One region of the Staphylococcus sp. IVB6181 genome, then DNA from elsewhere that is predicted to be linked to it. Evidence: a T-box and tRNA genes for the amino acid it is inferred to sense, from the RefSeq annotation. Region 1 holds a T-box; the other regions hold tRNA genes.
What was found. The T-box of region 1 lies ahead of serS (serine--tRNA ligase). A T-box ahead of a tRNA ligase gene usually reads a tRNA of that ligase, here a tRNA-Ser.

Region 1 (11,442 bases):
GTTCGCAAAATCGTGGCGGACGCGGTATACAAGGTATGAACATGCTGGATGAAGACTTTGTCAGTCAGATTGTTACGATGAGTACCCATGACCATGTATTGTTCTTTACAAACCAAGGCCGTGTCTACAAACTCAAAGGTTATGAGGTGCCGGAACTCTCACGTCAGTCTAAAGGTATCCCTGTAATCAACGCAATTGAGTTAGAAAATGATGAATCCATCAGTACGATGATTGCGGTGAAAGACCTAGAAAAAGAAGATGCTTATCTTGTTTTCGCAACGAAAAACGGTATTGTGAAACGTTCATCATTAAGCAACTTCTCGCACATTAACAGAAACGGTAAAATCGCAATCAACTTCAGAGATGAAGACGAACTTGTTGCGGTACGTCTAACAGACGGCACAAAAGATGTATTATTAGGTACTTCTCGTGCATCGCTCATCCGCTTCAGAGAATCACTCTTAAGACCACTCGGCCGTACAGCAGCAGGCGTAAAAGGTATCTCATTACGTGAAGGCGACTTTGTTGTGGGACTTGCAGTTGCGAATGGCGATAGTGAAGATGAAGTGCTTGTAGTCACTGAAAATGGTTACGGTAAACGTACACCGATTGGTGAATACCGTCTTTCTAATCGCGGCGGTAAAGGTATTAAAACAGCGACAATCACAGAGAAAAACGGTGATATCGTTTGTATCACTACCGTAACTGGCGAAGAAGACTTGATGATTGTGACAGATCATGGTGTCATTATCAGAATCGATGTCAGCGATATTTCTCAAAACGGACGTTCAGCACAAGGTGTCAGATTGATTCGTCTAGGCGAAGATCAATTTGTATCTACTGTCGCAAAAGTTCAAGAAGAACCAGAAGATGAATTAGAAGGTACTTCTGACAGCGGTGCACTTCCTGGAGAAGACGAACCGACACCGACAGTCGAAGAACAAGTGATTGAATCAGACGATGACGACCGTACAATTCATACAGAAGTTGTCGATGAAACTGAAGATGAAGACGGCGAAAGAAAAGAAGTAAGACAAGACTTCATGGATCGCGTGAATGAAGATATTGAAAATGCGGATTCAGAAGATGAAGATAACGAAGAAGAATAATTTAAGTGAATAGATAAAGTAAAAGCTTTCTGCAAAACCCATCGGTTAAGCAGAAAGCTTTTTTATTACTATAAATTCATTAAGTTTAATCTTCTTTTTCTTCTAAACGTTTCATCGCATATGGAATTTCCGCTATTAAGTTTGATGGCGGTACTACATACATTTCTTTAGATAAATACTCGCCAACATAACTGTGTACATAAGTACCTGCTTTAACCGCATAGTTGAAATCATCGAATTGGCCGATGAAGCTAGTAATGATACCAGAAAGTGTATCACCCATACCGCCTGTTGCCATCGCAGGTGTGCCGATTTCTAATTTGTAAGTTTTATCTTTTAAATAGATTTCAGTACCATGCTGCTTTAAGACTACCGCTGTGCCGATTTGATCAACTGCTTCGCGATTACGTTCATAAGTTTGTTCTTCAATCGGAATACCGCTCAATCTTTCCCATTCCATTTGGTGAGGTGTGAATACGATATTACGGCAGTCCGGAATCTCTACTTTCAATTTACTCATAATAGAAATTGCATCTCCGTCAATAATCAAGTTTTGATGCGGTTGAATATTTTGGAGTAAGAATGTCATTGCGTTATTACCTTTGAAATCTCTGCCTAGTCCAGGTCCGATTAAAATACTATCTGAGATTTCTATCATTTTCGTTAACATTTTTGTATCGTTGATATCAATAACCATTGCTTCTGGACAGCGTGAATGCAGTGCCGCATGGTTAGTCGGATGCGTTGCGACTGTGATCAGTCCGCTTCCGCTGTATATACATGAACGAGCAGCCATAATAATTGCGCCGCCTAAATTCGCATTACCGCCGATTAAAAGAATCTTGCCGTAGTCCCCTTTATGGGTTTCATCTTGTCTTTTTGGAATAGTAACATCTGTTAAAATTTCCACCATAATCCCTCCATATTCCCTATCAATTTTGAATCTTAAGCTTCATAAATGGAGCTTTAGGTTTCTCGATGTGTTGATGGTTGCTTATAAAATTTAAGCACATCTCAATCCAATGAGATGAGCCTGTTAGTCCATATTTTTTACTAATTTCTTAATGCATTAGAATATACTATACCTATCGAATGGGTAAGTCAATACATATAATTTAAGTATTTATTAACATTCGGTAAGCATGCGTCATGACAAGGATGAGCAGTCTTCTATCATCTGCATTTCTGCTTCTAGTATCGGCTTTACGACTATGTTCAACTCATGAAAGTAATGAAGAAGTCAAAAGCTGTATTTTAGCTTGTTAAAATAGTGACGTATTAACACGCTACGGCTTTCGCTAAAGCTATTGTCCTACCCAAAATGTAAGCGTATACTTGTGATAATTGTATACATTTATTTTACTGAGGGGGTAATTCAATTGACATTAGAATTAAACGGAGCATCGCTCACAATTGAAGATATCAAGACATTTTTACACCAGCAAGATAAGGTAGCAATCTCAGCTGAAGCAATGGAACGTGTAAAGCAGAGCCGTGCTATTGTGGAGGAAATCATTAAAAATAAAGAAACGATTTATGGTATTACAACAGGGTTCGGCTTATTCAGCGATGTCTTAATCGACCCTGAGCAATACAATCAATTACAAGTGAACTTAATTCGTTCCCATGCTTGTGGAACAGGGGATCCGTTTTCGCATGATGTGGCATTAGTGATGATGGTATTACGTCTGAATACTATGTTAAAAGGGCATTCAGGTGTAACAACTGACTTAGTAGATCAATTGATTTATTTCATCAATGAACGTATTATTCCGATTATTCCGCAACAAGGTTCGTTAGGTGCATCAGGTGATCTAGCACCGTTATCTCACCTTGCATTAGCATTAATCGGAGAAGGCAAGGTCTTTTATCAGCAAGAAGAAAGAGACAGTAAAGATGTACTTGAAATGCTAGGACGACAACCATTAGAACTTTCCGCAAAAGAAGGATTAGCTTTGATTAATGGAACGCAGGCAATGACAGCACAAGGTGTCATCAGCTGTATTGAAGCGGAAAGCCTGGCATATCAATCTGAATGGATTGCGGCACTGACACATCAAGCATTAAACGGCATTACAGATGCTTATCGTCCAGAAGTACATGATGTGCGCAACTTCCCAGAACAAAGTGCAGTAGCGGATCGTATGCTGTATTGGTTAGAAGATTCTCAGTTAACTACACATCAAGGTGAAATCCGAGTTCAAGATGCGTATACATTACGCTGTATTCCGCAAGTCCATGGTGCCAGCTTTGAAACATTGAAGTTTGTGAAACAGCAATTGGAACGTGAAATGAATGCGGCTAATGATAATCCGTTAATCTTCCATGAAGATGATGAAACCTTAGTGATTTCAGGCGGCAACTTCCATGGTCAGCCTGTTGCTTATGCGTTAGATTTCTTAAAAGTAGCAGTCAGCGAATTAGGCAATATCGCAGAACGCCGCTTAGAACGCTTAGTTAATCCGCAATTAAACGGTGGTTTGCCTGCTTTCTTAAGTCCTGAACCTGGATTGCAAAGCGGTGCGATGATTATGCAATATGCGGCTGCAAGTTTAGTTTCAGAAAATAAAACATTAGCACATCCGGCAAGTGTTGATTCCATTCCATCATCAGCTAACCAAGAAGATCATGTTTCAATGGGTACAATCGGATCAAGACATGGTTATCAGATTGTGGATAATACGCGCAGAGTGCTTTCAATCGAATTAATTATTGCGCTGCAAGCAGTGGAACTGAAAGGCATCGATCAATTATCGCCGCGTTCGCGTGAAAAATATGAGACATTAAGAAACATTACGCCTTCTATTACAGAAGACCGTCAATTCCATCAAGATATCACGCAAGTTTCGCGTTATTTACAGCAAGCTGCGTATACTGATGCAGAATGCAAATAACATGAATTTTTCTTGAATTCAGAAAAATTTTATATTTGAGTTGCAATTTAAAATAGTATTTGCTATAGTGAAGTTAAGTTAATAAAACATTGTTCGCAGGATAAGTAGTCCTAAGTAATAATTTCAGAGAGCTTATGGTTGGTGTGAATAAGCAATTAAGGCTTAGCGGTGAATCTACCTGCATATGAGTGAACAACCGGTTTTAACCGTTATTTTAGTGAGAGTGCAGTGTGCATCAATTTTTGATACATACTGTTAAATAGGGTGGCAACACGTATACCACGTCCCTTGTAGGGGCGTGGTATTTTTTTATCTTTTTTTAAAGCTACTCTAAAATATTATTAATTTTTATTATTATACCCCTACACATATTTCGAAAGGATGACTTAAACATGTTAGATATTAAATTGTTTAGAAATGAAACTGATCGCTTAAAAGAGAAAGTAAGATTACGTAATATGGATCCGAAAATCGTGGATGAAGTATTAGAACTTGATGGCAAACGTCGTGAATTAATCGGTAAAGCAGAAGAAATGAAAGCTGAACGCAACCGAGTAAGCGGTGAAATCGCTGAGAAAAAACGCAACAAAGAAAATGCGGATGACGCTATTAAAGAAATGAGAGAACTTGGCGATAAAATCAAAGATATTGATACTGAATTACATGAAGTGGATGATGCGTTGAATTATAGATTATCTACAATCCCTAATATCATGCATGATGATGTACCTGAAGGCGAAACTGATGAAGATAATATTGAAGTTAAAAAATGGGGTACACCACGCGAATTCGACTTCGAAGCAAAAGCACACTGGGATTTAGTCGAAGAATTAGGTATGGCTAATTTCGAACGTGCTGCACGCGTATCTGGTGCACGTTTCGTCTTCTTAACAAATGAAGGTGCACAATTAGAACGTGCGTTAATGAACTACATGTTAACAAAACATACAACTCAGCACGGCTATACTGAAATGATGGTACCTCAACTTGTAAATGCAAATGCAATGTATGGTACAGGTCAACTTCCAAAATTCGAAGAAGACTTATTCAAAATTGAAAAAGAAGGCTTCTACATGATTCCAACAGCAGAAGTACCTTTAACTAACTTCTACCGCGAAGAAGTTTTACCTGCAGATAAATTACCAGGTAAATTCACTGCACAGTCAGCATGCTTCAGAAGCGAAGCGGGTTCTGCCGGACGTGATACACGTGGTTTAATCCGTTTGCACCAATTCGATAAAGTTGAGTTGGTACGCTTTGAAAAACCTGAAGATTCTTGGGATGCATTAGAACAGTTAACAAGCAACGCAGAAGCAATCTTAGAAGAACTTGAATTACCATATCGTCGTGTCATCTTATGTACAGGCGACTTAGGATTCAGTTCAAGTAAAACATATGACTTAGAAGTTTGGCTTCCAAGTTATGATGACTACAAAGAAATCAGCTCATGTTCTAACATGACAGATTTCCAAGCACGTCGTGCTAACATTCGTTTCAAACGCGACAAAGATGCTAAACCTGAATTAGTTCATACATTGAACGGAAGCGGATTAGCAGTAGGTCGTACATTTGCAGCGATTGTTGAAAATTACCAAAATGCGGATGGTTCAATCACGATTCCAAAAGCATTAGTACCATTTATGGGCGGAAAAGAAAAAATCGGCCCAGCAACAAAATAAATGGGATCATCGAGTAGTTGGAAAATGAATTAAGATGATCCAACCTCGTTCCAATATATATATTTACCTACCACATGGACGCTATGCCTTACCAACATAGCGTCCGATTTTTTATTTCCTAAACCATTATTTCCTGATAAAAAGCAAAAAACCGACTACCCTCTAAGGATAATCGATTGAAATAGAATAGATTAAAAATACTGTATTGAAAGGGTTTGTTAGACATCAAGGTGTCTAACTTCAGACAAACGGAAGTCTACCCTTTTACCTTTTGTTTTTGAGCTTCTGAACGCTGTGAAGTATCGACATATAGAAATGCGATCAATGCCATAATGCTCAGTGTAACGAATGCAAAACCTAATGGAATCAGAAAATTTCCAGCGTTTAAAAAGACAAACCCAGTGATACTCATTCTAATCAAGGCATGCAATACGAAACATAATATGCTTGTGAAAAACAGCGCAAGGCTGCTTCCTGCTAAGAAAACTTTCTGCATATTCCGCTGCTCCTTCTTAATATAAAATCTTCTTTGACATACTCATTATATCGTGGTTTGCAACATATTTCGATAGCGTTTTCGTGAATTAATATAAATTTAACAAATTTTTGTCCTTGCACAGAGTATGTTAAGCGCCTGTCATCAATTGCATGATACCGAAAATCAAAATAATAAGTGAGGCAATTGCGTTTAAACTCAGAGAAAGTACTATCATTTTCTGGCTTATGTATCCTTTTTCTTTCTTCGATTCTCGAACAGAAAGGATAACTGAAACGACTAACAAAAGTAGTACAATGACATATGTAATGATTGCACCGGCTGACATATAACGCCTCCTTTAAGAATTTAAAAAATATGTATTTTATTAATTTATACCTCATTTAAAATCAATAGAAACATTAGGGAATTCTATGTCTCAGTTATGAAAATAAAAAGTGAGAATCAAAGAAGACCGACAGGCTTAAAAACATATAGGATACCAGTGATATCAAGTAGGTGATTCTTGCCAACTATGTTAAAATAATTCTTATAGTTACTAAAGTATAGGAGTGGCGAATTTGTTTGCAAAAATAGACCTGAAGGCGACGCTTCTAGCGACATTAGCTTTGCTGATAGTTGCTGCAGTCACCTATTTTTTACCGGTTGCCGGAATCATATTATTCTTCGTTGCAACGGTGCCTGGGATAATTCTATGGCATAAGTCTATTATGTCATTCGGTGTTGCCGCGTTGATTACAGTTGTATTGGCTGTTCTTTTCGGAAGTCAATTGGTACTAAGCTATATCATCTTTATCTTGATCTTAAGCTTGGTTGTAGGCCAATTATTGAAAGAACGTACTTCCAAAGAACGTATACTCTATATCGCGACTACATATATGAGTATTATTTCATTAGCAGCGTTTATGCTGCTTCAAGTCTTTGAAAAGCTGCCGCTTTCACAAGTACTTGTGAAGCCATTAAAAGATCAGTTATATCACGCAATGGCAATGAGCGGGTTGGACGCTTCTTCACGCGGTGTATTTGAAGAAGGCTTTAGACAATTAGCAGTCCAATTACCAAGTTATGCTATCATTATCATTTTTATCATGATTTTGGTTAACTTAATTGTTACGTTCCCGATATTACGTAAGTTCAAAATAGCAACCCCAGTATTTAAACCGCTGTATGCTTGGCATTTTAAACGTGTGATTGCATATATCTACTTTGTAGTACTGTTGTGTGTCATGTTCGCAACACAACCTGGTACATTCCAAAGTATTGTTTTAAATATGCAAGTCATCTTATCGTTTATTATGTTCATTCAAGGATTAAGTTTTATCGCATTCTTTGCTAAAGTAAAACGATTACCGGCAGCAGTGGGTATATTATTAATGATTGTCGGATTTTTAATTACACCTATCATACCTATCGTAGGCCTTTTAGGTGTTGTAGATTTATGTTTCAATCTGAAAAGATTTATCAAAAAATGATTTGAGGTGATAGAATGAATCGTCAATCCACGAAGAAAGCACTGATGATACCTTTTTTGCTGATGGTACTGACTGCAATCGCATTAGTAGTTGTATGGTTTATCTTTAATCAATTGATTGCAGGTATTGCTTCGGCAGTATTGATTGTCATGATTATTATCAGTGCATTTGCGTTGCGCAATGCATTCTTACGGTTGGATAATTATGTAGATGATTTGAGCGGACAAATTTCAGCAGGAAACAGTATCGCGATTAAAAGCTTGCCAATCGGAATTATTGTCCTTGATGAGAACGAAGATGTAGAATGGATGAACCATTTCATGTCTGATCGGTTAGATCGCAATGTTATCTCAGATCCGATAAATGAAGTGTATCCTAACATTCTGAAGCAATTAGAAAAGACACAAGAAATCGAAATTACAGACGGCAGTTATCATTACCGCGTTCGTTATTCTGAAGATGAACATGTATTGTATTTCTTCGACATTACAGAAGAAGTACAGACTTATGAGTTATATGAAGAATCGAAACCGATTATTGCGACGCTGTTCTTAGATAACTACGATGAAATTACACAAAATATGAATGATACACAACGTTCTGAAATCAACTCAATGGTGACACGTGTTATCAGCCGTTGGGCATCTGAATATGACATTTATTTCAAACGTTACAGTTCAGACCAATTCGTTGCGTATTTAAACAGACGTATCTTAGCACAATTAGAAGAGTCGAACTTTGATATCTTGCGTAATCTGCGTGAGAAAAGTGTGGGCTATCGTGCCCAATTAACTTTAAGTATCGGTGTCGGCGAAGGCTCAGAGAACTTGATTGATTTAGGGGATTTATCACAATCAGGTTTAGACCTTGCATTAGGCCGCGGCGGCGACCAAGTAGCCATCAAACATATTAACGGCAACGTTCGTTTCTATGGCGGTAAGACTGACCCGATGGAGAAACGTACACGTGTACGTGCACGCGTTATCTCTCATGCGTTGAAAGATATTTTAATGGAAGGCGACAAAGTCATCATCATGGGGCACAAACGTCCTGATTTAGATGCTATCGGTGCAGCAATCGGGGTATCGCGTTTTGCGATGATGAACAACTTAGATGCTTATGTTGTCTTAAACGATGAAGATATTGACCCGACATTGCGTCGTGTCATGGATGAAATCGATAAGAAACCAGAATTGAAAGACCGCTTTATCACATCTGATGAAGCATGGGATACTATGACATCGAAAACAACATTAGTAGTTGTCGATACGCACAAACCTGAAATGGTCTTAGATGAGAACATCTTAAATAAAGCCAACCGCAAAGTGGTCATCGACCACCATCGCCGCGGCGAAAGCTTTATCTCTCATCCGTTATTGGTATACATGGAACCTTATGCCAGCTCTACAGCAGAACTTGTGACAGAGCTGCTTGAATACCAACCGACAGAACAGCGTCTGACAAGACTTGAATCTACAATTATGTATGCAGGTATTATTGTGGATACACGCAACTTTACATTGCGTACAGGTTCAAGAACATTCGATGCGGCAAGTTATTTACGTGCACATGGTGCAGATACGATCTTGACGCAGCATTTCTTAAAAGACGATATTGATACGTATATCAATCGTTCAGAATTAATCCGAACTGTGAAATTGCAAGATAATGGTATTGCGATTGCACATGGTTCTAATGATAAAATTTATCATCCTGTTACAGTTGCACAAGCTGCAGATGAGTTGTTAAGTTTAGACGGTGTAGAGGCATCTTATGTGATTGCCCGCAGAGAAGACGACTTAGTTGGTATTTCTGCACGTTCACTCGGTTCTATCAACGTTCAGCTGACAATGGAAGCATTGGGCGGCGGCGGACATTTAACAAATGCGGCAACTCAAATTAAAGGTGTAACAGTAGACGAAGCAGTAGAACAATTACAACAAGCCATAGATGAACAAATCAGTAGGAGTGAAGGATAATGAAAGTAATTTTTACACAAGACGTTAAAGGCAAAGGCAAGAAAGGCGAAGTAAAAGACGTACCAGTAGGTTACGCAAACAACTTCTTATTCAAGAAAAATGTTGCTGTGGAAGCAACACCAGGCAACTTAAAACAATTAGAACAGCAAAACAAACGTGCTGAACAAGAAAGAGAACAAGAAATCGAAGATGCAAAAGCATTAGCAAAACGCCTTGAAGAAATCGAAGTAGAAGTGACTGCGAAATCAGGCGAAGGCGGTAAATTATTCGGTTCTGTAAGTACTAAACAAATTGCACAAGCACTACAAAAACAACATGATATTAAAATTGATAAACGTAAAATGGAATTGCCTAATGGTATCCATGCATTAGGTTATACAAATGTACCAGTAAAATTAGACAAAACTGTCGAAGGTACAATCCGTGTTCACACAGTTGAACAATAAGAAAGATTTGGAAATAATCAGAGGTGTAATCAAAAATGGATGGAATGTATGAACAAAACCAGATGCCCCATAACAATGAGGCTGAACAATCTGTCTTAGGTGCCATTATTATTGATCCGCAGCTCATCGGGGAAACTCAGGGAGTCTTGCTTCCTGAGTCCTTTTATAGAGGCGCTCACCAACACATATTCCGTGCGATGATGCACCTCTCTGAGGAAAACAGCGAAATTGATGTCGTAACCTTGATGGACCAGCTGACATCAGAAGGGACATTGAGCGAAGCGGGCGGACCGCAATATCTTGCTGAACTGGCAAGCAATGTACCGACTACACGCAATATTGAATACTATAGAGAAATTGTCTATAAATTAGCCGCGAAACGTAATTTGATTCGTGTTGCTGATCAAATCGCAAAAGACGGCTATGATTCAGAACTTGAACTTGATGATATCTTAAGCGATGCTGAGCGTAAGATTTTAGAACTTGCCTCAACGAGAGAATCAGAAGGCTTTAAAGACATCCGCGATGTCTTAGGCCAAGTTTATGAAAATGCTGAAGAACTTGACCAAAACAGTGGTCAGACACCAGGTATACCTACAGGTTATCGTGATTTAGACCAAATGACTGCAGGCTTTAACCGCAACGATTTAATCATATTGGCTGCACGTCCCTCTGTAGGTAAGACTGCCTTCGCATTAAATATTGCACAAAAAGTCGCAACACATGAAAGTAATTATACGGTAGGTATCTTCTCGCTTGAGATGGGTGCAGACCAGCTTGCAACACGTATGATCTGCAGCTCAGGCAACGTTGACTCTAACCGCTTGCGTACAGGTACGATGACTGAAGAAGACTGGAACCGTTTCACAGTTGCGGTCGGAAAGCTTTCACGTACGAAAATCTTTATTGATGATACGCCGGGTATCAGAATTACAGACTTGCGTTCAAAATGCCGCAGACTGAAACAAGAGCATGGTTTAGATATGATTGTAATCGACTACTTGCAGTTGATTATGGGAAGCGGTTCTCGTATGTCAGATAACCGCCAACAAGAAGTATCTGAGATTTCAAGAACACTTAAAGCTATTGCACGTGAGTTAGAATGTCCTGTTATTGCACTGAGTCAGTTATCTCGTGGTGTAGAACAGCGACAAGATAAACGTCCGATGATGAGTGATATTCGTGAATCCGGTTCGATTGAGCAAGATGCGGATATCGTTGCTTTCTTATATCGTGATGATTACTATAATCGCGAAGATGGAGAAGAAGATGACGACGGCGGAATGGAACCTGTAACCAATGATGATAACGGTGAGATAGAAGTCATTATTGCGAAGCAGCGTAACGGCCCGACCGGTACTGTCAAA
Region 2 (11,442 bases), 350 kb from region 1:
TTCTTTTGAATCCCAAAGCGGGAAACGTAAATTCGGATCAAATACTATTGTACCTTGGTCTTCTATCATTTTCTCTATAATCGCTTCATGCGTTGTCTTCATTGCACTCGGTACAAGGTCAACAGAACAGAAATGCAAGATGTCTGTTTTATCGAAATGGATATCTTGTACTTGTTCTGCTTTTAGAAGCATATCCGCTGAAGGCTTACGGTAAAAGGCAAAATCACGTTCTCCTGTTTGAGTTAAACTCACAAAAGCTAAAGCAGTATTCGCTTGGCTGGTTTGAAGGATATAACGTGTATCGACGCCTACTTCAGTTAAGGTATCGATAATCTTTTCGCCGAAAGCATCCTCTCCTACTTGTGTAATGAGCGAAGCATGTCGTCCTAATTTAGCAACACAGCTTGCGACATTCGCAGGTGCTCCGCCGACTTGCGGTCCAAATTGCGTCACTTCTTTTAATTTGGCATCTCTTTCTTTAGGAATAAAATCAATCAAGGCTTCTCCTATGGCATAAAGTTGATGCATGGTATCCCTCCTTCATACTTATTCTATATATTATCAGATGCAATCAAGCGCAGCGGTCCATTAAAGGAAAGCTTCGCGATATATGCGATCAATGTATCTACATCTACTCTCTGTTCATCTTGAACCCAATGTTTGAATAGCGCAAGCAATCCGAAAAAGACAAAATCACCGTCTAGCCATTCAATGCAATCGAGTAGGAGAGTAATCATTAATTGAATACTCGTCCTCTCACACCACCGTGCGTACGGTTCCGTACACGGCGGTTCAATATCTTGCGTAAGCAGACTCTGCGAGTCGGGCTAGTGGTACTAGACCCCACTTGTAGAGTCTATTTGTTGTAAGCGCATGATGAACCTCATGCGTTTTGGAAAGCCTCCAATACTTCTTTCTTGAGTTCGCAATACGCATGGCACCATTGTGGTCTAATCCGTATTTTCGAAGCATTTTGTATTTTGTTTTGACCTTCTTCCATCGCTTTAAAATAAGTTGTCTGATTCGATGGTTCAACCACTCTTGCATTTCGCGGATAAATCCTTTAACAAAACCTCTGCCAAAATAGTTTATCCAACCTCTAGTAATCGCGTTGATTCCTGTTATAATGTTCAGTAAATGTGCCAGGTCTATTTCTTCTTGTGACCCACTTTAATTTGGCTTTTAAATTTCTTTTTGCTTCCATAGTGGGTCTGAAACGACAAGTGCCATTTATTTTCGTTATCAGACAACTCAAGAACTTTAAACGTGTGGGAGAGCCTACCTTACTTTTATCTTTATTCACTGTTAATTTCAGGTCCTTTTCGATAAAGTTTGTGATACTCTCCATAACACGTTGTCCGGCACGTTTTGATTTAACAAAGATGACGAAGTCATCTGCGTATCTCACAAAACGATGTCCGCGCTTCTCTAATTCTTTATCCAGCTCATGCAAATAGATATTACACAACAAGGGAGATATAACCCCACCTTGAGGGGCGTCTGTCTTTCTTTCTGCGTATTCGCCAGACAGGTCTGCAGACCCGCTTTGTAAACTTTTGCGGATAAATTTAGAGATAGCTTTATCTTGTATAAAGCGTTCAAACAAGTACATCAATTTGTCATGGTTCAACGTGTCAAAACATTGTTTTAAGTCACAGTCTACGACTGTGTGATAACCCTCCTCATAGTATTGGATACATTGTTTTAATGCAGTACCTGTACTATGATTTGGTCTAAACCCATGACTATGTTTCGAAAACTGGCGATTTATCATCGGTTCGATAACTTGTTTGATTGCTTGTTGGATAACTCTATCCCTTGCGACGGGAATTCCAAGAATTCTCTTTTTGCCATTCGGTTTTGGAATGGCTACTTTCTTAACTGCTTGCGGTTTATACGTACCGTTAAGCAGTTTTCCTTTTATCTGTGGATAGAATTCTCTGAAGTGAGCATGTAACTCTTTAACCTTCATCCCATCGATTCCAGGAGAGCCATTATTTTTAACAACTTTCTTGATTGCTTTCTCTATGTTGTTCTTTCTTACAACAAGTTCCATCAGTGATGGAGTCTCACGATACATTTCTTTCATATCAACTAAGATTTACTGTACACATCTGCTTATCTTTTTCGTTCCACTACTTATCTTCCACAGACTGCCAATTTGCATTGTTTTCGGTACTTCGTAAATCTATAACCTCCATTCTTTACTTTGTATTTAATATTGTTCAGTCCTTCGGTACATTTTCCCTACTATGACTTCTGCTGACTTCTCATAATTCGTTGTTACTACGATTCGAAGAATCGCTTATGAGACCTCCTCGGGTAAGATTAACCACTTTCCACTCATGTCATTGCATCATTTACTCATACGAATTCGGGCAGTATCGGACTTTGTTTTGTTAAGCAAACTCATCCGTTCGCATAAGCCTTGATATGATGTTTCTATTCGTCAATGCGAGTGTTTGCGTCCGACTTCCTTCAGATTCCACCTCGCGATCGACACCCTTGTCTTTCGCTAACAGTTCCTACTGCCAAGCCTGTAATGGACTTTCACCATCAAGTTGCTAATCATGCCGAGCGCACTTAAAAATATCCGCTTTCAAGCATGTACTTGAAGGCGGATATTCTTATTATATGGCTTACTTTTTCTTCTTACTGCCTTTTTTCTTGTTATCTTTTTTCTTTTTGTCCTTTTTCTTATCTTCTTTCTTGTTGTCTTTTTTATCTTTCTTTTTGTTTTTATCTTTGCTGTCTTTGTCTTTTTTCTTCTTGTTCTTGCTGTCTGATTTCTTATCTTCTTTTTTGTCTTTCTTTTTCTTATCTGATTTCTCTTTTGTTTCTTCTTTTGGTGCTTCTTGTGCCTCTTCTTTTTGTTCAGCTGTGTCTGCTTGTGTGTTTTCTTTTTTCGCTTCATCTGTCGTCACAATATTGCCTGCTTCATCTGCAGTAATTGTTTCAATCTCTTTGACTGGTTCAGGCTCTTCTTCATCAAGATACTGACCGATTTCAAACACTTGCAAGTAAACTGCGACTTTGAAGTCGCTGTAATGGCCTACATAGAGTGTACGGATGTCGCCTTTTCTGATTTGAAGTTCTGTGTGTTCAGTTAAGATAGGTTCAAAGACTTCGTTTTGAAGCGGTGCGTCTACAATTTCTTCAATCGAATGATCGCGTTCGTGCGCATGATTTTGAATACTCTTATAAACTAAATCTGCAGCTTTTAATTCTGGATATTGTTTTAAGAATGCAGCTTTAGTTTCCGGTAATTCAAAGTTTTTATCAGCTTGTACATCAACATAAACTGCCGCGTAATGCAGCTTTGCTTTTTCAGCTACAGTATATGTCCATGATTTCGGCGGATTGACTAATTTATTAAGGTTATCTTTTAAATCCCGTTGAATCTGTTGAACAGCCGGCGATACTTGTGCATTAGTATTCGGTTCGAAATCATGCGCAAAGACTGATTTTAATTTAATAATGTCTGTCAGTTCATTTTGATCTAAGACAGCTAAATCTAATCTTGCGATTTCTCTTGCGACTGTTTCTGTTTTTGCGTTACGCAAAGTTTGAATCGCTAATAAATCTTTCAAAGCATTATCACTGCGCGTTGTTAAAGTTAAATACGCCATATCGTCACTGTAATTTTTAAAGTTGCTTTCTAGTTTAGATAAGCGCTTTGTTAAAAAATCTGCTACATTTACTTTCATAACTATTCCCCCATTTGGTTAGTTCTCGCATTTCATTAGTAACTTATACCCTATCACTCACCAAATAAAATTAAGATTTTATTTAATTTGACTCTAATTGCGATAGAACTATAAGACCCCTTATCCATAAGCATAGCACGTGTACCTTGCTTGTTTACTAATTATTTTAAATAAAAGGCAAAAATAAAAAGCGGTACATTATGTACACACTTTTTAATAGGCACTGCTAATCTATAAATTTCATAATTTCTCGATAGACCTTGTTTGTAAGTTCTTGATCTTTAAGGCGTTTTTCGCGTGCTTTGATATAAAATTCTTCAGGTGCCAGTTTAAACTGATTGATAAAGTGGCCAAGATAAGCTCTTTGACTGGCAAAAGCATATTTTTCCCACATCGTTTCCAGCATCGATATGGCATCAGTATTCAATGCTAAATACTCTGCCGCATTATAGAGTTTCACCTTGTTCACATACTCTTGATAAGTCATATGCAATTCTTGTTTGAATTTACGCGAAAGATAACTATGGTTGACATGAAACCTTGCGGACATACTAGACAGCTTTAATGGTTCGTGGAAATTATTATTGACGTAGCGAATCACTTTATTAATGGTTGAGTGTTTCGTAATGCCGTAGAGACAGTTATCAAAATTTTCCACATAGACGCGCAAGTATTTAATCAATCTTAATATGACAGTATTGGCCTTTACCATTTTCTTATCATATACCAATCGTAATGCATCAATGTAGTCGCGTTTAATGAAGTTATAAACTTCAAAATTGCTTTCGACTTTCGGTACATCTTTTAAGTAGACTTGTCCAAAGTAGACTTTATGAATAGATAAGCATGCGACTTTTCCTTTCTTGACTTCAATTTCGGGAGATGTGAAGTTAGGTGCCTGAATAAAGATATCCCCAGCTCTGTAATGAAATACATGATTGAGTTTGTTTACGATAACTTTACCAGATAAAACAAAGTAGATATTAAAGTATTCGTCATAACGTGCGCAGTCTTTTATACATATCGGCGCCGTAAAAACATAATAGTTGTAATCCAATGATGTTCCTCCTATCAATATGTGTTTTGGATAGTTTTAAATCAAAAGGAAAAGCTGAAAGTGAATCAAGTGAGAGAAATGAAGTTTCAACCACTATTTTTAGAGGGATAAAATAGCTTTTAAACATAATTGTTTCAGTTTATGCTTCACTCTATAATAATAAACTAAATCTTCAGATAATTGAATGGTTTTTATGTTAATTTGACTGTTTTTTTACAACTTTTTCCAAAACGTTCATGCATTTTCTTCTATTTTCCTTTACATGAAAACTAGATTAACAGGGTTTCAATTTTTTGTAAGGATTATTAAAAAAATTATTGACGCTCTCCCTATTCTGCTATATAATAAATCTTGTGTTAAAAACGTATGGAGAAATACCCAAGTCCGGCTGAAGGGATCGGTCTTGAAAACCGACAGGGGCTTAACGGCTCGCGGGGGTTCGAATCCCTCTTTCTCCGCTACTTATAGAAGTCGAGATACTTAATTGTATCTCGGCTTTTTTTGTTTTATCCTCTTCTTTCACTATACGAACACCTTCATAAACTTAAAATAACCATTACCTTTGATACATGACCTACATAAAAAAAGCCGCACTCATAAAGAGTACGACTTCCACTTGCTTATTAAATCCACTTATTCATTTGTACTGCGGCGATTTCTTAATACGAATGCAGCACCGATTAATGCGACAATACCGCCTAATAATAAACCATTAGAAGCTGTGCTTCCTGTTTTCGGCAATGTTTGTTTTGATTGAGATGATGCTGGTTTCACAACTTTTGTTGCTTTCTCTGATGTGTGAGTGTTGTTGTTTTGTACTTCTTGATGTGTGATTTCAGCAGCAGTATTCACAACACGATCATTGTTTCCTGCTTGAATACTATCTTTTTATATATTTTTATCTAAGTTCAACTGAGTTGATTGTTCAGTTTTCACTTGTTCATGTACCGCTGCAGCTTCATTGTTGCCAGTTTCAACTTGGACAAGTTCTTTTGTGACTGTTTCCTCATTTGTATCAGTGTCTTTGCTTGATTGATTCACATGAGTATTTTCGCTTTGATTATGAACCTCAGATGTTTCACTTGGAGTATGATGATTGTCTGTATTCAAAACTTCATCTGTATTTACTGATGCTGCATCATGGTTTACTTCTGATGAAACTTCAGATGATGCTTCTGATACATGGTGTTCACTTACGTTTGGTACAACGATACCTGTAAGTTGTGCTAACTCATCTTCTAAGCTGCCTTTTAATTCTGTTGGCAAGCTGTCGACTTTACTTTGGGCTATTGCTTTTGTGTTTTGGGCGTTGGCTTGTTGCTCTTTCAATGTTGCTTGTTCTTCTGGTGTAACTAAGTTGTCTGTAACGGCTTCGTTGTAGTGTGCTTTAGCTGTTTGATCTGCAACTTTAGCAGTGTTGACTGCTTCTATTGCATCATTCAACCATTGGTCTTGGATGTCGTTTGTGCCGTTTGCATTCGCATCATTGATTTCCAGTACATCTATACCTGTAAGTTGTGCTAACTCTTCTTCTAAGCTGCCTTTTAATTCTGTTGGCAATGGTTCAACTTTACTTTGGGCTATTGCTTTTGTAGTTTGGGCGTTAGCTTGTTGTGCCTTCAATGTTGCTTGTTCTTCTGGTGTAACTAAGTTGTCAGACACTGCTTCGTTGAAAGCTGCTTTTGCTGCTTTATCCGCTGCTTTTGCTGCCTCTAACGCAACGTTTGCTTCATTGATGTTTTGATCTGTTGCATCATCAATATCATTATTATTTTTGTCATTCACTTGAGGTAAAGCAATACCTTTTAATGATGCTAAAATCGATGGTAAATCGCCTTTTAGTGTTGCTGGTAATTGACTGACTTTAGCTGCTGCTTGTTCTTTAACATCTTCATAAATTGCATTGAGTTGTGCTAATTGAGCGTATTCTTCTGGGTTGATTAATGCATCTGATGTTAAAGCCTTTAATTTTTCTTGTAATTTCGTATCCATTAATTGAGCGACCTTCACAAATTCTTCAGCCTCTGCTCGTGCAGCATCATCTGAATCTTTGATGTTGTTGCTGTTTTGATCGTTGATGTCTGGAATGTTGATGCCGTGAAGCGGATTTAGGCGTGCTTCGAATTGTGATTGATATCCTTTTGGTAATTGAGCAACCCATTGTTCTGCCGCAGCTTTTGCACCTTCAAATAATACTTGTTGTTGTGTTAATGCTTGATGTTCTGATGGTGTTATTAATTGGTCAGCTTCTGCTTTTGCCAATTCATTTTGTGCTGCTTCATTCAATGCTTCTGCCTTTTTCACTAATTCCTCAGCTTCGGCTAATTGTGCATCTACATCATCAGCAATCTTGTTGTTGTTTGCGTCATTGATTTTCGGTACATCAATGTTGTCTAATTGTGCCAATACCTCTAGCAATTCTGCTTTAACTGTTTCTGGAATATGGCTTTCTTTGACTGCCGCAACCGCTTCTTCTTTAGTAGTATCAGCTTTTGTTTGATCTGAAACTAATGCTTCATATTCTTTTGGTGTTATTAAGCTGTCTGTATTCGCTTCTGCTAAATGTTTATGCGCATCTTGATTTGCATCTTCTGCTTTTTGAATCAATGCCTGCAGTGCTGCATCTAAAGCATCATCAACATCGTTATGATTTTTGTCATTGACTTCAGGTACAGTGATACCGTGTAATTGCTCTAATGTACGTGGCATATCACCTTTTAAAGCATCCTCGACTAAACCTACTTTTTCTTGTGCAATTGCTTTCTTAGCTGCGAAATCTTTTTGAAGTGCATCTAAAATGTTTTGTTCGCTATCAGTGATTACTTCATTGTCTAATGCAGCGTTTAATCCGATTTGAGCTGCTGCTTCTGCATCTTGTGCTGCTTTAATTGCTTTTTGCGCATCTTCAATCAATCGGTCTTGTACATCATTAATGCCATTTGAATTTTGGTCATTAATGTTTGTCATTTCAACTGGAATTAACGCATCTAATTGTGTTTGGAATTCAGGTCTCAATGTTTCTGAAATCATATCCACAGCTCTTTGTGCTAATTGTTTTGCTTCTGCTGCATAACGCGCTTTATCTTTTAATTGTGCTTGTTCCAAAGGTGTTACCAAGTTATCTTTTTCGATATCTGATTTCTCTTGGTGTGCAGCTTGATTTGCGGCTTTTGCTTCATCTACTAAAGCTTGAACTGCAGCTTTAAGTTCATCAGTGTGGTCATCGATTTGATTCGCATCTTTATCGTTGACTTCAGGTAATGCAATTGTGTTGATTTGATCCAATTGTGCTTGCAACGGTGCTTGATATTGTTGAGGCAAGTTGTTGATTTTAGCTTGTGCTGCTTGTTTATTCGCTTCCGCTAAATTCTTAATACCTGTAAGTGCTTCTAGCTCTTTAGGATTAATTAATTGATCTGCTTTAGCTTCGTTGAGTTTGTCTTGTGCTTGACCTGCCATCTCTTTCGCTGCATCAATTGATTTTTGTGCATCTGCTAACAAGCTGTCTATGCTGTCTTCAATACCGTTTGAATTCTCATCATTGACTGAAGGCACATTAATACCATTTAAAGCTGCAAGTTGTTGCGGTAAACCTCCGCGATATCTTTCATCAATCGCATTCACTTTTTCTTCTGCTTCTTGTTTCTTAGTTGTGAAATTATTTTGCAATCCGTCTAAGTTGTCATGTTCTGTTGAATTAATGACCTGGTCTGCTTGTGCTTTTGTTAATTCTGAGTTGGCTGAAGCATCCGCTTCTTGTACCTCTTTAAGTGATACTTCTGCTTCTTTAATTAATTCATCTTGGTTGTCTGGTATATTATTGTTGTTCTCATCGTTGATACTTGGTACTTGGATGTTATGAAGCTGATTCAATCTTTCAAGCAATGGTCCTTCTACTGCTTCTGGTAATGCTTTAACTGCTTCATCAGCTGCTGATTTTGTTGTTGCTGCATTGTCTTTGGCTGCTGTTAAACTTGTATGTTCTTCTGGTGTAATTAAATCATTTGTATTCGCTGATTGAAGTTGTTCTTGCGCTGCTCTATCTGCCGCTTCTGCTTTCTCTACTAATTCTGTTGCTGCTTGTAATGCATCTTGAAGTTCTTGTGCTTCTGCTGCATCAAGTTTGCCATTACTGTCAGCATCGTTCACTTCTGGAACATCAATACCTGTTAATGCTGCTAATTTCCCAGGTAATACTCCACGGAAGGCTTCGTTAATTGCATTGACTGCTTGCTCTGCTGCTTTCTTTTGAACAAAGTCTGCTTGCAAACCTGAAAGTTGTTGATGTTCTTCTGGTGTAATAGCTTGGTTTTCATCAGCTTTATTCAATGCTGCTTTTGCAAAAGCATCTGCTGCTTCGGCTGCTTGGATAGCTGCTTTTGCTGCTTCAATTAATGCATCTTGATCATCTGGGATTTGATTTGTATTTTTATCATTGATACTAGGGATAGTGATACCGTTAAGTTGATCTAATTCTGCTTGAAGCGGTGCTCGTAATGTTTCTGGTAATGCATTGATTTTGTCTGCTGCTTCTGACTTCGTAGTTGCTGCTGTCGTTTTCGCTGCTTCTAAACCTTCGTGTTCAACAGGATTAATCACTTGATCTTGTTCCGTTTCGCTTAATTGTGCTTTCGCCGCTTGATCTGCAGCTTTAGCTTTCTCTAGTGCTGCCTTTGCATCTGCAAGTAATGTATCGAGTGCTGCTTGTTCCGCATCATCAGATTGACCATTATTATTTGCGTCATTCACTTTTGGCACTGTTATACCTGTTAATGCTTGAAGTTGTTCTGGTAAATCTCTGCGATACTTTTCATCAATCGCATTCACTTTATCTGTTGCTGCTTGTTTCTTAGTAGTAAAATCATTTTGTAATTCATCTAAGTTGTTATGCTCTGTTGGATTAATTACTTGATCTGCCTGTGCTGTCGCAAGTTCTGATTTAGCTAAGGCATCTGCATTTTGTGCCTCTTTAATTGAAAGTTCTGCTGCTTTGATTAACTCATCTTGATTATCTGGAATACCGTTACTATTCTTATCATTGATACTAGGCACTTCAATACCATGTAGTTTGTTCAGACGCTCTAATAATGATTCTTGTACATCTTGAGGTAATGCTTTAACTGCTTCATCTGCTGCTGATTTTGTTGTTGCTGCGCTATCTTTAGCGGTTGTTAAACTTGTATGCTCTTCTGGTGTAATTAATTTATTGTCATTTGCTGATTGAAGTTGTTCTTGCGCTGCTCTATCTGCTGCTTCTGCTTTCTCTACTAAATCTGTCGCTGCTTGCAATGCTGCTTCTTGTTGTGCTTTTTGCTCTTGTTGTTCTTGGCTATCAAGCTTGGCGTTGCTATTAGCATCATTCACTTCCGGTACTGTTACGCCTATTAATGCTGCAACTTTTTCCGGCAATTCACCACGATACTTTTCATCTATTGCATTAACCTTTGATTCTGCCTCTGCTTTCTTTTGACCGAATGCATCTTGTAATGCACCCACCATTGTGTGTTCTTCAGGATTAATCACACTGTCTGCTTGTGCTTTGGCAAGTTCGGTTTTTACGATGTCTTCTCCTGCTTTTGCATATTCATAAGCTTTCGTCGCCTCATTAATTAACGCATCTTGATCGTCTGGAATACCGTTACTATTCTTATCATTGATACTAGGCACTTCAATACCATGTAATTTGTTCAGACGCTCTAATAATGATTCTTGTACATTTTGAGGTAATGCTTTAACTGCTTCAGCTGCTGTCTTTGTTGTTAATGCGCTATCTTTAGCTGCTGTTAAACTTGTATGCTCTTCTGGTGTAATTAAGTTATTGTCATTTGCTGATAGAAGTTGTTCTTGCGCTGCTCTATCTGCTGCTTCTGCTTTCTCTACTAAATCTGTTGCTGCTTGCAATGCTACATCTTGTTGTTCTTGTTGTTCTTCACTATCAGGTTTGCCGTTGCTATTAGCATCATTCACTTCTGGCACTGTTATACCTGTTAATGCTTGAAGTTGTTCTGGTAAATCTTTGCGATATTTTGGATCAATTGCATTCACTTTATCTGTTGCTGATTGTTTCTTAGTAGTAAAACCATTTTGCAATCTGTCTAAGTTGCTATGTTCTGTTGGATTAATTAATTGATCTGCTTGTGCTGTCGCAAGTTCTGATTTCGCTGTTGCATCTGCATCTTGCACTTCTTTAATTGAGAGTTTTGCTGCTTCTATCAATTCATCTTGAGTGTCTGGAATATCATTTTTGTTTTTATCGTTGATGCTAGGTACTTCAATACCATGTAATTTATTCAAACGGTCTAATAATGAATTTTGCATATCTTGAGGTAACGCATGTACCGCTTCTTCTGCTTTTGCCTTTGTCGCTGCTGCATTATCTTTTGCTGAAATTAAGTCTGTACTTTCTTCTGGTGTGATTAAATTATTATCAACCGCTGATTGAAGTTTTGTTTGAGCTGTTTTGTCTGCTTCTTCCGCTTTAGCTACCAAATCAGCTGCTGCGTTAAGCAAATCTGTATTTTTCTGCTCTTGAGCATCTAAGTCATCCGGTTTTCCGTTACCATCTCTGTCATTAACCTCTGGTACATGAATACCTAAGAGTTTGTTTAGCTTTTCAGTTAATGGACCTTGATGCGGCTGTTGAATAGATGCGATTTTATCTTTTGCTGCTTGTTTTTT
Region 3 (11,442 bases), 320 kb from region 1:
ATGTTGACATTGACACACCTAATAAAGTGAAAGAACCATGGAAAACAGATGATATTAACACACCTGTTTCTTCATCAGGACCAGATGAAGGAGAACAAGAACTTACTGGTCAAAATAATAATTATTTCAATTACCTTGCATCTAATCAAACACATACGCTTGATGTCATTGCTAATACAGGCAATAACGACACATCTTTTGTACGTGGATGGGTTGATTTTAATAACAATGGTGTCTTTGATGAAGGAGAAGCTTCTGAAGTTGTTACAGTTCCTAGAACTGGGGCAAACGGCTCAACTATTAAATTAGTATTTAAAAATAGTCCGCAAATCACAAATACAGATTTGGATTATTTAGGAGTTCGTGTAAGAACATCACTTGCAAAAGATTCAATTTTAAAACCAGTGGGTGTAGCCTATTCTGGTGAAGTTGAAGACTTTGAAATTAAAGTTATACACCCTCCGAGAGGTGAAAAAGAAGAAACTACAGGCATGCAAGGCCAAACACAATCTGCAAAAGTTGATTTCACAGCTTACGGAAAAGTTGAGCGTGACTGGCCAAAAGAAAATGCTATTGATACTAATCAACCTGTAAAAATAGTAGATTCATCAGGTAATCTTGTATCTACATTAACAGTACCAGGTGAAGGAAAATATGATGTTGCACCAGACGGCACAGTCTCATTTACTCCAGAACCTTCATTTGTTGGAACTGCTAAAGGTATTGTTCTTAGAGGCACAGATTTAAACGGCAATACTTCAGGCTGGGATAGTAATACAGTTGCGAATAATTTAGAAAATATAAACAAAGGTATTAATGGAACTAATACAATGGACAGCGTATATATTCCAACTGTTACTAGAGTTACACCTTCAGCAGAACCTACTGTGACTTCTGGTGTTCAAGGGCAACCGCAAACAGGTACACCTACTTTTAACGGTGGCGATACTAGTGTGCCAATCAATGAAAGTGTTCCACCGAAATTAGTTGATCCGACTACTCATGAAAAAGTAAACTCTGTCACTGTTCCAGGTCAAGGCACTTATACCGCTAATGATAATGGTACGGTTACTTTTACTCCAGATCCTGGTTTTGTTGGTACAGCAACTCCTATTTCTGTTGTTCGTGTTGATACTAACGGTACGCCGGCTCAAACTACTTATACACCTACGGTTACTGCTGTAGCGCCTACGGCCGAACCTGCTGTGACTTCTGGTGTTCAAGGGCAACCGCAAACAGGTACACCTACTTTTAACGGCGGCGATACTAGTGTGCCAATCAATGAAAGTGTTCCACCGAAATTAGTTGATCCGACTACTCATGAAAAAGTAAACTCTGTCACTGTTCCAGGTCAAGGCACTTATACCGCTAATGATAATGGTACGGTTACTTTTACTCCAGATCCTGGTTTTGTTGGTACAGCAACTCCTATTTCTGTTGTTCGTGTTGATACTAACGGTACGCCGGCTCAAACTACTTATACACCTACGGTTACTGCTGTAGCGCCTACGGCCGAACCTGCTGTGACTTCTGGTGTTCAAGGGCAACCGCAAACAGGTACACCTACTTTTAACGGCGGCGATACTAGTGTGCCAATCAATGAAAGTGTTCCACCGAAATTAGTTGATCCGACTACTCATGAAAAAGTAAGCTCTGTCACTGTTCCGGATCAAGGTACTTATACTGCTAACCCTGATGGCACTGTGACATTCCAACCAGTACCTCAGTTTACAGGTGAAGCCACTCCGGTTTCTGTTGAACGTGTAGATACTAACGGTACACCGGTTCAAACAACTTATACACCTACGGTGACTCCGGTTACACCAACTGGTACGCCGGTTGATTCAACAGGTGTTCAAGGTCAAACTCAAACAGGTACTCCGACATTTGAAGGTGGAGACCCTGCAGTCCCTATCGACAATACTGTTGTTCCTAAATTGGTTGATCCAAAAACAGGTGAAGAAGTTTCAAATATTACAATTCCTGACGAAGGTACTTATACTATCGATGAAAACGGTCTAGTAACTTTCACTCCGGAACCTCAATTCAAAGGCGACGGTACAGGTGTTGAAGTGAAACGTGTGGATAAAAACGGTACACCAGTTACTGCTAAATACACACCTAATGTAATTCCTGTAACTCCGGAACCTCAACCTGATACTTGTGATACAACAGAACCTGAACCTCCTGTTAAACATGAAGTTCCTGTAGTCGATGTGGTGCCTGAGCCGAAACCTGATACTTCTGTTACTACAGAACCTGAACCTCCTGTTAAACATGAAGTTCCTGTAGTCAATGTGGTACCTGAGCCGAAACCTGATACTTCTGTTACTACAGAGCCTGAACCTCCTGTTAAGCATGAAGTTCCTGTTGTCAATGTGGTGCCTGAGCCGAAACCTGATACTTCTGTTACTACAGAGCCTGAACCTCCTGTTAAACATGAAGTTCCTGTTGTTGAAGTGGCTCCTGAAGTTCAAACTGTTACAAAAGACAGAGTAGAACCTAAAAAACATTCAGCTAATATCTTGCATAAAGCTGATGAGATTACAAAATCACAAGTAGTGAAAGGTGAAAAATCAAAACCTAAAACAACAGGTAAATCAAATTCTAAACATATTGAAGCAAAAGCTTTACCTGAAACAGGTTCAGATAATAACCATACAAACACAACATTATTTGGTTCAATAATTACATTGTTTGGTCTCCTTGCTTTCAGAAGAAAACAAAAAAATACAGATAATAAATAATATTTTTACTGAGCTCTAGAAGCTGCATACGCAGTTTCTGGAACTTTTTTATTTTTCTCTTTATTCACAGTACACAAAAACCGCCAATCCAACCTTGGACTAGCGGTTATACAGCGGAGAAGAAGGGATTTGAACCCTTGCGAGCCTTTCGACTCCTGCTGGTTTTCGAGACCAGTCCCTTCAGCCGAACTTGGGTACTTCTCCTTCGTTATGAGTTGGTTGACGTACATGCAAATTGATAATATCCATCACCAACATTATTTACACTAAAACTTTTGCGACATGATTTCAAAACCTTTGCTTAGACCATGCAGTATCACATAGTATGGTTCTAAGGAGGTTTCGATGATGCATCTCAAAACAAACTTCATAATAGATATACTTAAAATATTAGAGAATCCTTATATCACTATCCCTGCCCATGAAAGCTGGTATCAACATACCTTTACAATACATCTGCTCTATCATCCACCGTATTTATGGGAAACTTTGCTTGCATTTTTAGAACGCCGTGCAATACCAGGTGTAGAATTTGCGGATGCATCTTCTTATGCGCGTACACTGCTTATTCCGCAGTCTGAATATCATGTTTCGCTTAAAGGATGGGGTTCAGTTACACACGATTTCGAACATAACCAATTAAAAGTCGAAATGAGTGCCAGCTGTTATCCCGAATTGTGTAATATTCTTATACGCCTGCGTCATCTGTTTGATTTAGATTTCAATCCAGAAGTTATTAAAACAGAACTCAAAGAACCATGGATTGATCCGCACTTGCGTTTACCTGGCGGTATGGACGGCTTTGAAGTAAGTGTGCGTACCATTTTAGGCCAGCAAATTACTGTCAGTGCCGCAACCACTTTAGCAGGACGTTTGGTTAAACATCTTGGGACACCTTTTAATTACGGTCACCCTCATCTGCAATACCTCTTTCCAAATGCTTCAATTATCATTGAAGCCGGCAGACAAAACCTTTTAGAAGGCGGTACGGGCATTGGTGATGTACTTGGTCCTTTAGGTATAACCGGTCGCCGTGCCGCAACTATCGAGGCAGTCGCAAAAGCTGTTCAATCCGGTGAAATTGCTTTAGCACCTCTGCCGATTTGGCAAAGCGGTGCACTTAATTACGATGCCATCATGAAAGCAGAACATATCATGAAACAATTATCTGCCATTAAAGGTATTGGTCCTTGGTCTATGCATGCCATTGCGATGCGTGCTTTAGGTTATCCTGATGCTTTCTTAGAAACAGATATCGGTGTCATCAACCGTATGCGAGACATTTATCCGGAGATTGAACGTAAAGACAAGAAAAAACGCCTTGCTTACGCTGAAGCTTGGCGCCCACTACGCAGTTACGCGGTAATTAATCTATGGAAGTGATCAGATTTAACGCTGTTGTTTTTGACTGTCTTCTAAAATATTTTTAAAGCCGTTCCATTGTACTTTAATAATGATGTCAGCAACTTCTTCAGAAGTCACTTCCTCTTTATGTCCTGCCCAATATTTGAAAGTCGTAATAAACATGTTGAAAATATATTCTTTCAGCAAGTCTCTTTCGACTTTAGTCAGCTTTGTATTTTGACGAATGATATCAAAGCGCTGTTTCATATCATTCTTCAACTTCATTTCAAAGCTGGCATGGGTATTGAAACTTAATAAAAGATGTATTGTATCCGCATAAGGATACAGTGCATCAAACATTTCTTTGATTAATACTTTTTCATAAAACTCAGTACCGTCGCTTTTCGATTTGAATTGTTTGCGCAGTTCATTCAGCCTTTGGATAACTTCATCCTCAATTTCCTCCAGCAGTTCATATTTATCATCATAATACCGATAAAATGTACTGCGTGTGATCTCTGCCGCTTCCGCAATCTGATGAATCGCAATCAAATCGAAATGTGTTTGTTTCATTAATTGAATCAACGCCTCTTTAATCTTTCGTTTGGTTTGATTCGTTTTTCTAGCGTAAGGCATGCACACCCCTCCATTTGCATTCAATATAACACAAAATCAAATAGACTGTCCTATTTTGGACACTTTGTAACAATGTGTACTTTTTATCTTCAAGGTGAGGTGTTATATTGGAAAACGTCAATTTTTGAATAATAATTAATCAGGAGGAAAATATGACCTCAAACCACTCAACTCGCCCTGTCGATATACATGGCAAACCTTATAACCCGACGTTGATTATGGTGACTATGCTGCTGGCCACATTCTCAGGTGTGTTAATGCAGACATCGCTCGGCACAGCGTTACCGACACTTATGCACGACTTTGATATAGATTTCGCAACAGCACAACAAGCCACAACATGGTTCTTGCTCGCAAATGGTGTCATGATTCCATTATCTGCGTTCTTCGCAACACGATTCCCTACAAAATTACTGCATATCCTAGCATATAGTATTTTATTAATCGGCTTAGCAATTACCGCTTTAGCACCCAGCAGTCATCACTATTGGTTCGTATTCTTAGTCGGCCGTATTATTTCAGCTGTCTCTGTCGGCATGATGATGCCGCTGATGCAAATGCTGATTATTAATATGTATCCGCCGAAAAAGCGTGGTGTCGCAATGGGACTCACAGGTCTTGCGATTGGTTTAGCACCCGCCATCGGCCCAACTTTTGCCGGTTGGATTTTAGATAAGGACCATATTATTTTAGGTCTGACTTTAAGCAATTCATGGAGAAATATCTTTATCGTTCCGATCGCTGTGATGGTCATTGCACTAGTGCTTTGTATCTTCTTAATGAAAGATATTATTCCTAACAGAAAACTAAAATTAGATATTCCATCATTTATCTTATCGGTATTCGGCTTCGGCCTGTTCCTTTGGGGCTTTTCAAACGTGGCTTCAGAAGGATGGGGCAGCTTTTGGTGGGTCATCTTGCCGATTATCGCAAGTCTGTTCATCTTGACCTTCTTTGTAGTGCGTCAATTGAAAATGAAAGATCCATTCTTAGACTTGCGCGTGTTTAAAAACAGAAACTTCACCTTCGCCACATTGGGCATTGTATTAATCACAATGGCTATGTTTGGTGTAGAAATGATGCTGCCGACATACTTGCAGAATATCCATGGTTTCTCACCGCTTGTCGCAGGTTTGACTTTATTGCCTGGTGCACTCTTAATGGGTATCACTTCACCGATTTCAGGTGCTTTATACAATAAAGTCGGTGTGAAACGTTTAGCATTTGTAGGTTTCTTTATCCTTAGTGTATCTACAATTCCTTTCGCCTTTTTATCTGGCGAAACATCGACAACACTTATTACAGTGTTATATGCTATCCGCATATTCTCAATTGCATTGATTATGATGCCGCTCACTGCTTTTGCGATGGATTCGATTCCTACAGAAGTCGGAACACACGGTACAGCAGTTAATAACACTGCACGTCAAATGGCATCTTCTATCGGTGTTGCATTATTAACATCTGTGACACAAAACATCATTAACAACAACGAGCCGAAAGCATCTTTAAAAGATACCGACCCGTTTGAATTCATGCGTCAATTCCAACATGCGATGATTGACGGTTTCAATACTGCCTTTGCGATTGGTTTAGTCTTCGCAATTCTTGGTCTTGCGCTGGTACCATTCTTAGGCAACAATCTTTCTAAAGAAAGCGAGGAAACAAAATGATTATCTTAATAATACTTACACTTGCTGTCTTCCTCGCTTGGATGTTTATCAAGCCGAAAACTGTTCGTATTGCGATAGGCAGTCTGTTAATGGCCTTGTTACTGATTCAAGGTATCTTAATCGGTATGAACCTGCATCATCACTTCGGCATGAAACAAGTCACAACAACTAAAGTACACCATAATGTTTACTCTGCAGGTGATAAACAAAACCCTGCTAATCTAATGATTGCGAAAGAACTCGGCAAAGATACAAACAATTATGTTTTGATTTATCGCGATCACAAAGATCAAAAGAAAGCACAAGCTCATTTCAAACCTGACTTCAGCAAAGAGAAGCAAGTGGAAACTGTGAAAAAATCAGCGACGTATCAACTTAAAGACGTCAAACAGCCTGAAGTCAAAACCAAAACAACAGCTTGGGTATTCGAAAATGATTTCTATCAAGCATTGATGAGCTTCGGCGATGACCGCAAAGCATTGATTAAAGAAACTACAATCATTACCTTGCCTAAAGATGAATGGGTTGCAGCATCGCCAGAACAATTAAAACAGCTGCAAGCGAAACAAAAAGATTCCAGCAGCCAGCAAAAACAAATGGCCATGATGCAATCTATGCCGAAAGCAGAACAAACTAAAATGGCCGTGAAACAAATGAAAAAGATGTTAGGACAATAAGCAAACCAAAAGCGCGCAACCTTTAAAAGTGATTGCGCGCTTATATTTATGTTTATATGCTTTTCATGCAATTATCTGTTAGTAACCCAAAAGAGCTTTCAATGTGAAACCGACTATAATCGAAACTGTAATAACAAAGAAGCCCGGAAGAATAAAGCTGGTCGGTCGTGTTTGTTTCGTTTCGTCTAGATCTACCGCAAAGAGTAATGTAGGCTGTGCCGGAATCACGAAGTTTACGTTTAATGTTTGAACCATCGCAATAAAGTACATCGGAGGCACACCGATACTCATCAATATCGGCAGCATAATCGAAGCTGTCGCAGATTGCGATATCACTATCATCGTCACCATGGAGACTAAAATAATGACCAGCCATGGGACTTGTTCAATAATGCCCCCTATTTCCTGGGTCATAATCTTTTGGTTGCTCGGTGCACTGAAAATTGTCGCACCTAACCAGCCGGGGCCGAGGACCGCAAAGAGTGCGCCAATCGCTGATTGCGTAATGTGTGCGTTTAAAATGTCTCTTGTATTCAATTTAATCAGCACTAAGTTGATTGCGGCACTCGCATACATAAACAATTGTACTATCTCTGTTGTTTCTAATTTAACCGTCTCTCCATTCACTTTGAACGAAGGGACAAAATCTGAAAAGATACCAAAGAATAAAATACACGCAACTCCTGTTAAGAAAGCTGCTACACCGATTTTCACTCTTTTTGTAAATTCAGGGCGCGGTTCTGTATCTTCTATCTCTTCTAAAAGCTGTTCCGCAAATTGACTCGGATGCGGTTTGCGTCTGCCGACGACTGTACAATAAACACTCAGCGCTAACATACTGATCAGTGCTGTCGGCAAGACGATGGATAAGTATTTGCCCATGGTAATACCGGACACTGCGACAACGGAGATAATATAGGCAGTCGCTGAAGCTGCAGGACTGCATAATAAAGCCAAATTCGCAGTCAGTACTGAGGCTGTTAAAGGACGCTTTGGCTGAATACCTGCACGCTTTGCGGTTTTCGCAATAATCGGTTCAAGCGATAAAGCAATATTCGCTGTTCCGATTCCGAATACAAAGAGAAACACAATCATCGGTGCGATAAAGATAATCGACTTAGGAAAACGTTCAATAATTTTTGATGCCAAATGAACTAAATAATCAATACCGCCCGTTGCTTGCAATGTACCGCCGGCAATACCGATAGATAATATAATCAAGACTGCAGTTACCGGCGCAGAACCCGGTGGTAATCCAAATATAAAAATCATGATCAATTGCGCCACAATCGCAAAGATACCGCAGCCTAATGCACCTGCTGCACGCAGCCCGAGTAATATCGCGGCAATCATAATGATAATTTCTAAAATAAACAAGAACATGTTAACGCCTCACTTAATTTCTCTTTCTTGTGAAAAAAATAACATACTCTAGTTTATCATGATTCTTCACCGCTGTGCAGTGTAACACAATCGTCAAAAATGAAAATTTAGTGAAAGTCTAATGCTTTATATTGTTTCAATTAACAATTTATAACACATGATATTTTCTGCTTAAACATAAAAAAGCCCTCGGCTGTTACACCGAGGACCAAATGATTAACTTACGCTCTATCCCAATAGCGATATTGTTTGAATGCTTTTAAGATATCTTCTGGATTATCTGAAACGATAACACCAGGCGCATCTAATTTCACTTTTTTATCTTGCAATACTTTTGAAGCTGCTTCATTAAAGAGAATCGGTTTCTTATGCTTATAAGAAAGTGCCGCAAATTCTTCTGCTTCTGGTTCAAGCTCTGAACCATCTGATAATATAACCAGACTGTCGAATAATGTCGCATGTGCAGTATCATAAGTCTCATTCACAGAAATATCTTCTGATAATGATTTTTGCTGCTTGCCGACAAATGCATAGTTCAATTGATTATCCGCTGCACTTTTCGCATAAGATTTTAATGTTTCTGGATCCACATCGCCATTGATTAAGATAGCGACAGAGTGGCCAGGTAATGGAATATCATATTTTTCCATTGTTAATTGACTGTCTTGCTTATCTGTTTTTACTTCTTCATTTTCTTCTGGTACTTCAACACCGACATTCGCCGCAACACGTTCAGCTAATTCTCTGTCAATTTTATTCAATTGATTCACTGCACGCTGACGTACGTCCATGCTTTTACATTTACCGATTTCAAATGAGAAGCCGTCTACAGTATGATCATATTCCGCTTGCGTTAAACTGTTCAGATATAATCTTGGTTGTGAATAATAGTCTTTGAAACTGTCGCTGCGGCGTCTGATTTTATGTCCTTCTACTTTTTCTGGATAATGTTCATAACCGCCTTCAGATTTAGAACTTGTAAACGGACAATTGCCTTCTAATTTGTTCTTATGATAAGAAGTCTGACCTTCATGAATATTCATTTGATGCATCGCATCACGTTGATTATTACGTACTTTATTTACAGGACGGTTGATTGGAATCTGGTTGAAGTTCGGTCCGCCAAGTCGAGAAATTTGTGTATCTGTATAAGAGAATAGTCTGCCTTGTAATAACGGGTCATTTGAGAAGTCGATACCTGGTACTACATGACCTGGATGAAATGCGACTTGTTCTATTTCATCAAACACATTATCTACGTTGCGGTTCAATGTCATTTTACCTACAACTTTAACTGGAATTTCATCTTCCGGCCAAATCTTAGTAGGGTCTAAGATGTCGAAATCAAAGTCGAACTCTTGGTCTTCTCTAATAATCTGCAAGCCTAATTCCCATGCAGGATAGTCGCCTTTTTGAATAGATTCATGCAAGTCTTTGCGATGGAAGTCGATATCTTTACCTTGCAAGATTTGTGCTTCATCCCATACTAATGATTCTAAGCCGTGTGTTGGGCGCCAATGGAATTTAACAAAGAAAGATTCCCCTTCTGCGTTGACTAATCGGAATGTATGTACACCGAATCCTTCAATTTGTCTGATATTCTTAGGAATACCGCGGTCACTCATTGCCCATACTGCAGTATGTGATGTTTCAGGGTTTTCTGCGAAAAAGTCCCAAAATGTATCATGTGCTGACCCGCCTTGCGGTGTTTCAGTATCTGGCTCAGGTTTTACTGCGTGAATTAAGTCAGGGAATTTAATCGCATCTTGAACGAAGAATACCGGAATATCGTTCCCTACTAAGTCAAAGATACCTTCATCTGTATAGAATTTCGTCGCAAAACCGCGTACGTCTCGTACAGTATCCGGTGAACCTTTTGAACCTTGTACAGTAGAAATACGCACAAATACAGGTGTTACTTTATCTGTATTCGTTAGGAAATCCGCAGAAGTATACTTAGATAAATCTTCATATAATTCGAATTCACCATGTGCACCAAAGCCTCGCGCATGTACAACACGTTCTGGAATACGCTCATGGTCGAAATGCATAATCTTTTCACGGAAATGGAAGTCCTCAAGTAGACTCGGTCCTCTTTCACCAGCGGTTAATGTTAATTCATCTTCACTGACTTTTGTACCATTATTCGTCGTCATTGCTTCATCTTGATGGTTTTTTCTGAATTGATCCAACTGCTCTTGCTTTTTGTTTTTGTGTTCGCTCACTTCAAAAAACCTCCTCAAAAATCATGTCTTACTCCTACAATTCCCCGCACCTTTTAAGCAAAACATTTTTACACTTTATTCACACTTTTTATAAATATCTTATAAAGTATTTGTATGGATTTACATTGAGAGTTTATCAAGATATAAGAAAAAGCATCCGAAGCTTCAATCACTCAAAGCCTCAGATGCCTAGAACTTTATACTTTAGCCTTTTTATAGTAATAAATAGGAATACCTATCAATGTTACCCCTATACCAATCATTGCTAATACAGGTTGAGTCATCAACGTATTAATTAATACGAATACACCTGCAGCTAATGCGATAATTGGGATAACCGGATATAACGGTACTTTGTAAGGACGTTGCAAATCAGGTTTTCGCTTTCTAAGCAAAATAACTGCGAGAAACGCCATACAATAAAATGTCCAAATCACAAATATCAACATGTTTGTAATTGTATCGAATGCGCCTAATAACATCATGACTACAGCCACGATCAGTTGGATGACACCGCCTAACCAAGGTGTATCTGATGGTGTCAGACTTAAGAATGCACGTTTAAAAGGAAGTTGATTCAGTTGTGCCATAGCATAAGGAATTCTCATTCCTGTCATTGTATAACCGTTCATTGTTCCATATACGGAGATTAAAATGCCGATTGTGATTAATTTACCGCCATTAGCACCAAATAATATAGAAGATGCATCGCTTGCGGCGTTTAAATTACCGATAATATGATCAATAGGCAATGTCA

Region 2: it encodes a tRNA-Ser, which carries the amino acid that the T-box ahead of serS (serine--tRNA ligase) is inferred to sense. The anticodon was not compared.
Region 3: it encodes a tRNA-Ser, which carries the amino acid that the T-box ahead of serS (serine--tRNA ligase) is inferred to sense. The anticodon was not compared.

Annotation. Positions count from the first base shown of each region.
Region 1 is NZ_CP095096.1:8,021-19,462, forward strand. It holds gene gyrA (DNA gyrase subunit A) at 1-1,109, shown strand, start outside; gene MUA90_RS00035 (NAD(P)H-hydrate dehydratase) at 1,195-2,019, opposite strand; gene hutH (histidine ammonia-lyase) at 2,489-4,003, shown strand; T-box leader at 4,086-4,295, shown strand; gene serS (serine--tRNA ligase) at 4,396-5,682, shown strand; gene MUA90_RS00050 (hypothetical protein) at 5,939-6,178, opposite strand; gene MUA90_RS00055 (hypothetical protein) at 6,309-6,506, opposite strand; gene MUA90_RS00060 (DUF2232 domain-containing protein) at 6,724-7,650, shown strand; gene MUA90_RS00065 (DHH family phosphoesterase) at 7,665-9,629, shown strand; gene rplI (50S ribosomal protein L9) at 9,629-10,075, shown strand; gene dnaB (replicative DNA helicase) at 10,111-11,442, shown strand, end outside.
Region 2 is NZ_CP095096.1:355,980-367,421, reverse strand. It holds gene MUA90_RS01605 (carbohydrate kinase family protein) at 1-528, opposite strand, end outside; gene MUA90_RS01600 (hypothetical protein) at 552-737, opposite strand; partial or broken gene ltrA (group II intron reverse transcriptase/maturase) at 793-2,080, opposite strand; gene MUA90_RS01585 (hypothetical protein) at 2,640-3,707, opposite strand; gene MUA90_RS01580 (helix-turn-helix domain-containing protein) at 3,934-4,764, opposite strand; tRNA gene MUA90_RS01575 (tRNA-Ser) at 5,133-5,222, shown strand; gene MUA90_RS01570 (LPXTG cell wall anchor domain-containing protein) at 5,398-5,616, opposite strand; gene MUA90_RS01565 (GA-like domain-containing protein) at 5,653-11,442, opposite strand, start outside.
Region 3 is NZ_CP095096.1:327,347-338,788, reverse strand. It holds gene MUA90_RS01530 (YSIRK-type signal peptide-containing protein) at 1-2,747, shown strand, start outside; tRNA gene MUA90_RS01525 (tRNA-Ser) at 2,862-2,951, opposite strand; gene MUA90_RS01520 (AlkA N-terminal domain-containing protein) at 3,093-4,130, shown strand; gene MUA90_RS01515 (TetR/AcrR family transcriptional regulator) at 4,137-4,727, opposite strand; gene MUA90_RS01510 (MDR family MFS transporter) at 4,880-6,400, shown strand; gene MUA90_RS01505 (DUF4811 domain-containing protein) at 6,397-7,077, shown strand; gene MUA90_RS01500 (anaerobic C4-dicarboxylate transporter family protein) at 7,156-8,460, opposite strand; gene MUA90_RS01495 (catalase) at 8,682-10,616, opposite strand; gene MUA90_RS01490 (APC family permease) at 10,883-11,442, opposite strand, start outside.